DNA from 2 places in the Photobacterium sp. GB-36 genome. Region 1 is predicted to be linked to the other one. Evidence: riboswitches for the same ligand, from Rfam matches in the RefSeq annotation. Region 1 holds a riboswitch; the other holds the start of a gene.
The links. A riboswitch is a leader RNA that binds a small molecule or an ion and turns the genes downstream of it on or off. The one in region 1 is predicted to bind thiamine pyrophosphate.

Region 1 (5,483 bases):
GCCTCGCAAGACATAGATTCATCGTTCAACCAGATAGTTATCATGGTAGCCATTTACACAACCTCTCTTTGATCTTGCTGACCACACACAGGGCAACCAGAATCAGCATCGATTGATACCTGCTGCCATTTTCCTGTTAAGCCATTAAATTGCTGCAGCAAACCAAACCCAACTTCAGCAACACCTGCGATAGCTTTGATCGCATTAAGCGCTTGTAACGTTCCAATAGTGCCAACAACAGGCCCCATCACGCCGTTACTACGACAATTTTTATCTTGTGGTGACGCTTCAGTACTAAATGGAAACACACATTGATAACACGGTGAGGCCTGCCTGAAATCAAACGCCAGTAACTGTCCTTGCCAACCTATCGACGCACCGGCAATCAGTGGTGTTTGATGCTGATAACAAGCTTGATTGACCGCATAACGGGTAGCCCAGTTGTCACTGCAATCAAGTACAATATCGGCCTGTTGTACTTCCATTACGAGTTGAAAACCTGCAAGCTTAGCTTTTACTGCACGCGTTCGTACCAATGGGTTCAATGCTAAAAGCTGATCACAGGCTGCTTGCGCTTTATTGAGTGACACATCGGTTTCTCGATAAATCACCTGACGCTGCAAGTTCGAACTCTCAACCTCATCATCATCAGCAATCACCAGTAACCCAACACCCGCAGCCGCTAAATACATCGCTGCCGCTGAGCCTAAACCTCCCGCACCGACGATCAATACCTTGGCATTGTTAAGTGCAAGTTGCCCCTGCTCTCCCATCTCTTCCAGCATGATTTGTCGGTTATATCGAATAAAAGCAGTATCAGAGAGTCTGTCAGTTGTCATCCTTAACCTCCCGCTCAGATAAGCATTGATTGAGTTGTTCGACGGCAATCGCAGGCTCACTTGACTGGGTGATCGCGCGTACCACCGCAACACTACTTACCCCTGTTTTCCAAACGACGGGCACACGAGATAAATCAATCCCCCCAATTGCCACTGTTGGAAACGTATTGCCAATCAATTGTTGATACAGCTTTAAGCGGTGAACGCCTTGCGGTAATGACGGCATTTGCTTGGTTGTGGTTGGGTAAATATGACCAAGGGCGATATAACTGGGATTAAATGCCATCGCACGTAATATCTCGTAATACCCATGGGTTGAGATCCCTAAGCGAAGATTCGCTTGTTGAATGGCATTGAGATCAGCGACCGCTAAATCTTCTTGTCCCAAATGCACCCCAAAAGCACCATGCTCAATAGCCAGTTGCCAATAGTCATTAATAAAGACCTGCGCATTTGCCTGCAGACCTAACGCAATAGCATGAGCAACATCTTGGTTCAAACCTTGTGCATTCGGATCTTTGATCCGCAGCTGAGTGGTTTTCACATCCAATTCAAGTAACTGCTTAACCCATTGGACGGAATCCACTACCGGATATAACTTCAGTTTATCACTATCAACAGCAGCAAAAGCTTCAACTGGCTGACATTCGAATTGCCAACCAATATCTGACAGCTTTGAAAAATTAGCACAAACGATGTCAGGGAAAGCCTCACGCTCAGTTGGCCAAATGCCCATCTGCGTTGACTGGGCATACGCCCTTGCCAGCACTAGAGCATCTTCTAAGGGGTAATCAAGCGCGAGTGCCACCAATAACATCGCTCTCTGTTGAGTCGCATTACCAAGCTCAACACTGAAACAACCACGAACGTCACCATCATGATGCCAAAGATCAAGATAACCACCCTTGACAGGTAAACCACATACCACAACGTTAGATCGTTTCAGTATTTGCGCTTTGATCAGCGAAAGATCTACCTCAGAAGATACCCATTGATCTTGAAATACATAATCAATTAGCTGAGTGGAGCAGGCTTGTTCAAAGCCCACTCGTTTAACGCAAGAGGGCGTCGATACCTCTATCCACTCTTGGCTTGATGGTATTAACGTGACTTGCTCACCTAACTGATACTCTGTCGCAGAGGCTAATAATGGCTCAATATGCATCACCAGAGACGATAAGACCTTTGGTAAGCTTAAGGTGCTCATTAGCTTTCCTCTTTAGCTAGGTGATATAACTCACTACCTTTAGATCGAAACTCTTGTGCTTTTTGCTGCATGCCTTCAAGTGGATCATCTAATAGCTTGATCGTGATTTCTGAGTCTTCTAACCCCTTAGCGTAATCTCGTACTTCTTGAGAGATCTTCATTGAACAGAATTTAGGGCCACACATTGAACAGAAATGGGCAACTTTACCTGACTCTTGAGGGAGCGTTTCATCGTGATAGGCACGCGCCGTTTCAGGGTCAAGACCGAGATTAAATTGATCTTCCCAACGGAATTCAAAACGCGCTTTAGATAAGGCATTATCGCGCACTTGTGCACCAGGGTGGCCTTTTGCTAAATCAGCAGCATGAGCACAGAGTTTATAAGTGATAAGACCGACTTTTACATCGTCTTTATTAGGCAAGCCTAAGTGTTCTTTGGGTGTCACATAACAAAGCATTGCACAGCCATACCAACCAATCATCGCCGCACCAATACCCGATGTAATATGATCATAACCCGGTGCGATGTCTGTCGTCAGTGGACCTAAGGTATAGAATGGCGCTTCATGACAATGCTCTAGCTGCTCTTCCATGTTTTCTTTAATCATGTGCATGGGTACGTGACCGGGGCCTTCAATCATGACCTGCACATCGTATTCCCATGCAATTTTAGTTAACTCACCTAATGTGCGCAGTTCACTAAACTGGGCTTCATCATTTGCATCGGCTACAGAGCCTGGACGCAAACCATCGCCCAGTGATAGTGAAATATCGTATTGCGCACAGATCTCACAAATCTCACGGAAGTGCTGATAGAGGAAGCTTTCTTTATGGTGTGCCAAACACCACTTCGCCATGATAGAGCCGCCACGCGATACAATACCTGTCACACGTTTCGCCGTCATAGGTACATAACGAAGAAGTACGCCAGCATGGATAGTGAAGTAATCCACACCTTGCTCAGCTTGCTCTAGTAATGTGTCACGAAACACTTCCCAGTTAAGGTTCTCAGCCACACCATTCACTTTTTCAAGCGCTTGGTACATAGGTACAGTACCAATCGGGACTGGGCTATTACGAATGATCCACTCACGCGTTTCGTGAATATTTCGACCAGTTGATAAATCCATTACCGTATCGCCACCCCAACGGGTCGACCAGACAAGTTTTTCAACTTCTTCTTCAATCGATGAACTCACCGCTGAGTTACCAATATTGGCATTCACTTTAACAAGGAAATTACGGCCAATGATCATTGGCTCAGTTTCAGGATGGTTAATGTTGGCAGGAATAATTGCTCGGCCTTCAGCCACTTCTTTACGCACAAACTCAGGCGTAATTTCTTTTGGTAAATTAGCACCAAAGCTCACACCTGGATGTTGTTGGTTTAATACTTCATCACGGTATTTCGCACGACCCATATTTTCACGGATCGCGATATATTCCATCTCAGGCGTAATAATACCTTGGCGCGCATAATGTAATTGCGTCACACAACGCCCAGCTTTTGCACAACGAATACGCGCACGTTCCGCAAAACGTAAATCATCAAGCGTCTTATCATCTAAACGTTCATTGGCATACTCAGAGCTTAACCCTTCTAGTAATTCAGTATCGTCACGCTCTGCGATCCATTGCTCACGCACTAACGGCAAGCCATTATAGATATCGATGTTTTTTTCAGGATCAGTGTAAAAACCAGAAGTGTCGTAAACTCGAATAGGCTCGTTAGGCTCAAAGATAGGATTATCTTTACCGCCACCAACCAAGCTATCAGCTAAAGTGATTTCACGCATAGGAACAAGCACATCAGGACGGCTACCTTGAACATACACTTTCTGTGAGTTCGGGTATGGTTGTGCTGTTAATGATTCAATAAATTGTTTCGCTTCCAGTCTCGCTTGCTTGCGATTCGACATAGCAGTTTCCTTGATTTTTCAATGTAGGGGAAAATGCTTGGCGGATGGGCGTAAACAAGAGGTGTGTACCTAAGTACAGCTATGCAGATGCATACAGTGATCCCTTAAGATATGTAGCAGAAAACATTCTCTCGTTCCCTTCGCAGGTATTAGCCTGATCAGGTTCAACGGATCCCGCAATGCGGTCTCAGCCATATGGCACTCCGACAAGTAGCAATGAGTATAAAGAAGCCGTTATAGTGCAACAACCTTTATACTGAGAAAAATAATAAAAAGTGACAAACAACAAAAAGCCGTGCATCAACACGGCTTATTATTACATTGCATATTTTAATCGTTGTTACTGTGAAATTAATACATCACAACCTAGGTGATTAGCCAAAGAATCACTTAAATCACCAAACAAGTGAAAAGTCGATTTATGGTAACCTGTGATCACTAGGCTAGCATTCAGTTCTTTTGCTAAAGCCTCTATATGCTTTGAAACATCGCCATCTGCAGTATGTATCGCTTTAACTTTATGAGAAGAAGCTGTAATTAAATCAGATAACTCTTTCATGCGTTTTTTTGCAATCGCATCATGCTCTTCTTGTAGCTCAACTTCCACATCAATAAAACTTACGTTTCCGATCCCTGGCTCAACATAAGCAACATGTAAATCAGCGTGATTTTGCTCAGCGATAACGCCAGCTTTCACCATCAATTTATGCGCATTTTTATCTTCAGGATTAACCGCTAATAACACTGTTTGGTAAAGCGACATACCTAGCCTCCTTGAGCTAAGGCTCATAGTAAATTCATTATTTATGATTATGATGCTATAAATATAGCTATACAACTAAGTATTACGCTGACTATTTAATATTAACTTAAATCAATGATTGCATTTTTGGAGAGTTCTCACTCTTCTCGCTAGCGATTATCATGAGCGCTTTCTATCATTACCTAAAAATATAAACGAGATCCCAATGAGCCAATATTTATTACTAGGATTCATCGCGCTTGGTGGTGCATTCGGCGCCTGCTCAAGATACCTCATTTCTGAGCTATGCGTAATGCTATTTGGCCGTGGCTTCCCATACGGTACTTTAACCGTAAACGTGCTGGGCTCCTTGATCATGGGGCTATTGATGTCAGCACTTAATCAAGGAATGATTGAAGCTGCACCATGGCGACCTATTATCGGCTTAGGCTTCCTAGGCGCACTAACAACATTCTCCACGTTCTCAATGGACAATGTTGTCTTGATGCAACAAGGTGAATTTTTCAAAGCAGGTTTAAACATTTTACTTAACGTTATTGTCAGCATTGCTGCTTGTTATGTTGGCTACCAGCTTATGATGAAAAGTTAATAGATAACCGATAAAAAAACCGCCTGCATGGCGGTTTTTTTATATCTAAATTAAACGAGTCATCACTTTATGCTAATGAAGAAGAACAAGTAATTCATTATTCTATTTAGATTAAAATTCTAAGTAACGCTATATGTTTATGGCACTTATCTTCAGACGAAAAAAA
Region 2 (5,483 bases), on a different contig from region 1:
ATGCCTTTGTTTTACTCGATGAGTGTCAAAACTTAACAGCGTCACAAATTAAAACCATTATTACCCGATGTGGTGAAGGCACAAAAATTGTGTGTTCGGGTAACCTTGCTCAAATTGATTCCAACTATCTATCCCCAGTGACCTCGGGATTAACCTATATTGTTGAGCGCTTTAAAAACTTTGAAGGTAGCGCCAATATTTATCTCAACGGGGTGGTTCGAAGCCGTCTAGCGGAATTTGCCGAAGAAAATCTTTAATCACTAGCAAGAAGAATAAGAAAAGCGAGCACATTGGGTGCTCGCTTTTTTGTTTATATTGTTACTTATTGCATTCTGCGGTTATGTTTCTGGTAGGGTTAAACCGAGATAGTTTTTAAGCTCAGGTAATACGGGATTAGATAAAACATCACAGGTTTCTCCTACCGCTTTGATAGTACCTTCATTAATAAAAATACATTTATTGGCAATTTTTTCGGCATCTTCAGGACTATGAGTGATCATCAATACCGTCATATTACGGGTTGTGGCTAATTGCTTAACGAGGTTTAACATCTCCGCACGCAGTGCAGGGTCAAGGGCCGAAAATGGTTCATCAAGCAGTAGCAAAGGGCGCTCTCGTAATAAACATCGCGCTAATGCTACTCGCTGACGTTGCCCGCCAGAAAGCTGCTCAGGTAAACGCTCAAGATAGGTATCAATCCCCACTTGTTTCGCTGAATTAGTCACTCGCTGTTTTTGCTCTGCGGTAAGTTTAAGGTTTGGGTTGATACCTAACGCAATGTTTTCAAATACACTGAGGTGAGGAAATAAATTGTGCTCTTGAAATAACATCGAGAGTGGACGTTGCGCAGGCTCTAGCTGACAGATAGATTGGCTATTAACGGTGATCTCACCGCTATCAGGGACGAGAAAGCCAGCAATGAGTGCGAATAAGGTACTTTTACCTGCGCCACTTGGGCCAATGAGTGCAGCGATATCTCCCTGCTCAAGCTGAACATCAAAGCTCAACGCCATCGCAACCTCATTTTTGTGTTGAGGTAAGTAGGTATAGTTGAGTTGATTAATGTTTAGCATGATGAACTCCTTGGCGATGGCGAGTAACAACAAGATACTCGACGGCACTAAATAAACCTAAGCTGAGTAACAGTAAAACCAGTGCAGCAACAGCAGCAGCATCCATTCGGTAACTGCCCATTAGTTCAAATAAATACAATGGCAGCGTTTGAAAGTCTTGACTGCCAAATAATGCAATCGCACCTAAATCCCCCAGAGATAAGACAAAGCTAATAGCGAGAGCTTGGGCAATAGGGGCACGTAACGCACGCCACTCAACCAAACGTAATCGCGATAGATGCGTCATCCCTAAACTGCGACATAACGGATTATATTGCTGCGCGAGATGGAGCATTGGTTGACTTAATGTTTTGATTACATAGGGCAGTGCCATTAGGGCATTAACACAGACCACAACCCAAAACGCAGCACTGTAAGCATCAGTATATTGGCGCAGTAAAAGAAAAATACCAGTACTTAACACTAACCCTGGTGTCACTAAAATCACTGTGCCGATCATTTCAATCCCGTCAGCAGCCAGTTTTTTACGTGCTAAGCGTAAGCTACGACTCGTGATGAGGATCATGACGCCAAGACAAAATGCTAATAAGCAGGAAAATAGTGCGATATGGAGTGAGTTAGTGATTGCTGACCATAACTGCTTTTGTTCTAAGATATTAAATAATTGATGGTTAATACCCGATACAAAGACGGCTATGATCGGTGGTATAACAAACATTAACGCACAAATGATCCAGAATACATCCCAACATTTAGCGCGCCATGTATCGTTATAATTCACTACATTTTTGCTGATAGAGCCGTTGAGGGTGGAAAGCGGTTTAGCAAAACGTTGGGTAAAAAGTACTAATGAGCAGCAAAGTAGCATTTGCCATAAGGCTAAAATAGCCCCTGTCGCTAAATCGAAGTCATAACGCAACGCTTGATAAATGGCGAGCTCGATAGTGGTTGATTTAGGGCCACCGCCAAGCGACATGATCACGGCAAAGCTGGTAAAGCACAACATAAAGACTAAACCCGCGATATGCGGCAGTTGTTGGCGTAGTCGAGGCCATGCAATTAAGCGAAATTTACTCCAGCCAGTAATACTTAAATGCGCTGCAAGCTGATGTTGATCTGCAGGGATACCATCGAGACTTTGCAGTAGAAAACGCACGGTCAGTGGCAGGTTTAAAAATACGTGAGCCAGTAAAATCCCGCTTAAACCGTAAATGTTTAATGGCGGTAAGCCTAGTATTTCTAGGTTATGGCTGATCAATCCACTTTTGCCATAAATCGATAATAACCCAAAAACAGCAACCAATACGGGTATCACGAGCGTCATCGCAAATAAACGTAATAGCAGAGCTTTTCCTACAAACTGCCGTCGTGAGAGTGCATAAGCAATGGGAATCGCTGGGATGATGCTAAATAGAGTCGACAAGATGGCTTGATAGAAGCTAAATCCAGTTACATGTCGCAGATAAGGATCATGCCATAGTGTTGATAGTTGCCAGTCGTTAGCTTGGCTGATTAAGGCGGTGAGCGCGGCAACAACAACAAAAGTGATCAGCCCGGCACTGATAATGCCGGGCAATAAGGTAATGCGTTTGTTCAAAGTCTTAAACCATTACTGAGTGAGGGCTTGCTGCCACTCTCGGATCCAGGCTTTGCGATGCGTTGCCACTTCGTCGGCACTAAATTCAAGTGCTTTGCTTGGTACGGTGAGTTCATCAAAACCTTTCGGTAGGCTTTGCTTTGTTACTGGATACATCCAGTTGTGAGTAGCGATTTGTGACTGAAAAGCATCACTTACAATAAATTGCATAAATTGATCGGCAAGCTTTGGATGTGGGCTATTTTTCATTTTTGCTGCCACTTCAACTTGCATGTAATGGCCTTCTTTGAAGTTAGCCGCTTTGTACTGGTGTTTGTCTTCAGCAATGATGTGATAGGCCGGTGATGTGGTGTAAGAAAGCACCATATCTGATTCGCCTTTTAAGAACATGTTATAGGCTTCAGACCAGCCCTTAGTGACGGTCACTGTGTGTTTCGCTAGTTGCTGCCACATTTCAGGGGCTTTATCACCGTAGACCGATTTGATCCATAACATAAGACCTTGGCCTGGGGTTGAAGTACGAGGATCTTGATAGATAACGCTGATATTTTGATCTTTGATCAGAGCATCTAAACTCGCTGGTGGGTTTTTCAGTTTATCGCTGTCATACACAAAGGCAAAATAGCCGTAATCATAAGGGATGAAAGTATCATCACTCCAACCTTTAGGAAGCGTGAGCTTACTGGTATCAACATCACTTTTTGCTAATAGGCCGGTATTTTTCGCTTCTGTCATTAGGTTGTTATCTAGCCCTAATAACACATCTGCTTTACTGTTTTTCCCTTCAAGACGAACGCGATTTAAAATCGATACGCCATCTTCTAAAGAAACAAAATTGACCGTACAACCATTACATTGTTTTTCAAACGCTTTCTTTACTACAGGACCAGGACCCCAGTCGGAAGCAAAGGAGCTGTAGGTATAAACATTAAGAGTATTGTCTGAGGCGAAAGCTGAGCTTGCAACTAATGACAGAGAGATTAGGGGAAGAAGAGTGTTTATTTTTTTCACTATGCGCTCCGAGATGTCCTGCATCCTTGGGACAAAAATTGAAAGAGAGAGCGGCACAGGTTTGAGTGCTGTTGCATCATGCAATGGTCAGCGAGCTCGAAAGCATGTTCGAGCATCTCAATTCCTACGCCAGCATTACCTGGTTCAGGTTCAATGGGTCCTGCTATAAAGCACGTATGCCTAACAATCTCAGCCAAATGGCTCCCCAATGAGAACAGACTATTGTACCTGCAACTGTATCGAAGTTATAGCTTCTGATTAAGTTGCCAATTATAGATGTAATGGATCTGAGTGAATTGTAGGTTAGGCGTAATACGATAATGATTAAGGTGTTGTTGTAACTCAATTAACGATCCAAAATCAGCTTGATACCAATCATAGATAGATGACAGTGTGATGCCATTTTTTGTTATTTTTATTGCTTTTTCACTATTAATAAAACGTGTTGCAGCTTGATCTAACTGGGAGTCTAATCGATCGCTATTAAACGCTTTAGGCAGTAAATCAGGGCAACCGAGGCTGGCACAGTTGACTGCGTAGTGGATCCTAGGATCTTGCCAGATAGGGCGTAAGATCCGATGTTCAATATCGTTTAAAGTTAGCTTTTTATTATTAATGGTAATAATGGTTTGATCCCATGGCCCAAAGCTAAATAAACCTCCAAGTTTAGTGATTGATTTTACAGGGTAATTATCAATAATTAATTGAACGGTTAGGGCGTTATATAAATTAACCCAATAGGCAAATTGAACATTACGATTATAACGGTGAGGATTTTGGGCACTGAGTCGCTTAATATAAGTTGCTAGCTTTTGTTTATCTGCACTTGATACTTGGTTATAACGAAATAAGGTTTGATCCGGTTGAATGACAAGATATTTATCGAGTAGTTGCTGCCAATCTTGATGACTGATCTTGTTTGTGTTTTTAGGATCATGAGGTTGCCAATATGACCAGAGTTCGGATTTTGGCGCAGCAAAGATCGGCAGAGTGAATAACAGCAGCCAAGTGGCAATAACAATACGCATATTTTTCCTATTAATATAATAAGTAACAATATTGATTAAGACCGTAATAAGTATTGGCTAATTTCATTATCTTTTTGATATTTTAAATAAAAACGCCCTGTTTATATTAAACAGGGCGTCCGATTTCAGATGATGTACGATTACGCTAAGAAGCGAGGAATACGGTTTTCAAAGTCTGTAATTTTATCTTCGTGTTGCAGTGTCAAACCGATATTGTCTAAGCCATTTAATAGGCAGTGACGACGGAATTCATCAATTTCAAAGGTGTACTCTTTACCATCCGCACTGACGATCATTTTTTCAAGATCAACCGTGATCTGTGCGCCTTCATTTTCATCGACATACTTAAATAAAGTGTCAACGTCTTGCTCAGAGAGACGTACGGGCACCATTTGGTTATTGATCGAATTACCATAGAAAATATCGGCAAAGCTTGGCGCAATCATAACTTGGATACCGTAATCAGCAAGCGCCCACGGTGCATGTTCACGAGAAGAGCCACAACCAAAGTTTTCACGCGCCAGTAAAATACTCGCGCCTTGGTAGCGAGGGGCGTTCATAATAAAGTCAGGGTTTGCCTGCTCGCCTGCATCATCTAGAAAACGCCAATCATGGAAAAGGTGCTTACCAAATCCAGTTCGGGTTACTTTCTGCAAAAACTGTTTTGGAATAATCGCATCGGTATCAATATTTGCCGTATCTAGCGGTACAACTAAACCTGTGTGTTGTTTAAAACCTGTCATGTTCAAATCCTTTTGTTACACCGATGCGGCA

Region 2: linked by a shared signal. The riboswitch ahead of thiB (thiamine ABC transporter substrate binding subunit) and the one ahead of thiC (phosphomethylpyrimidine synthase ThiC) in region 1 are both predicted to bind thiamine pyrophosphate.

Annotation. Positions count from the first base shown of each region.
Region 1 is NZ_PYNY01000017.1:89,613-95,095, forward strand. Features, by position in the region: gene thiS (sulfur carrier protein ThiS) at 1-53, opposite strand, end outside; gene C9J46_RS14965 (HesA/MoeB/ThiF family protein) at 54-839, opposite strand; gene thiE (thiamine phosphate synthase) at 829-2,046, opposite strand; gene thiC (phosphomethylpyrimidine synthase ThiC) at 2,046-3,965, opposite strand; TPP riboswitch at 4,084-4,181, opposite strand; gene C9J46_RS14980 (universal stress protein) at 4,306-4,728, opposite strand; gene crcB (fluoride efflux transporter CrcB) at 4,934-5,317, shown strand.
Region 2 is NZ_PYNY01000012.1:80,438-85,920, reverse strand. Features, by position in the region: gene C9J46_RS12520 (PhoH family protein) at 1-257, shown strand, start outside; gene thiQ (thiamine ABC transporter ATP-binding protein) at 339-1,073, opposite strand; gene thiP (thiamine/thiamine pyrophosphate ABC transporter permease ThiP) at 1,060-2,670, opposite strand; gene thiB (thiamine ABC transporter substrate binding subunit) at 2,683-3,672, opposite strand; TPP riboswitch at 3,786-3,899, opposite strand; gene C9J46_RS12500 (DUF547 domain-containing protein) at 3,927-4,709, opposite strand; gene leuD (3-isopropylmalate dehydratase small subunit) at 4,850-5,452, opposite strand; gene leuC (3-isopropylmalate dehydratase large subunit) at 5,468-5,483, opposite strand, start outside.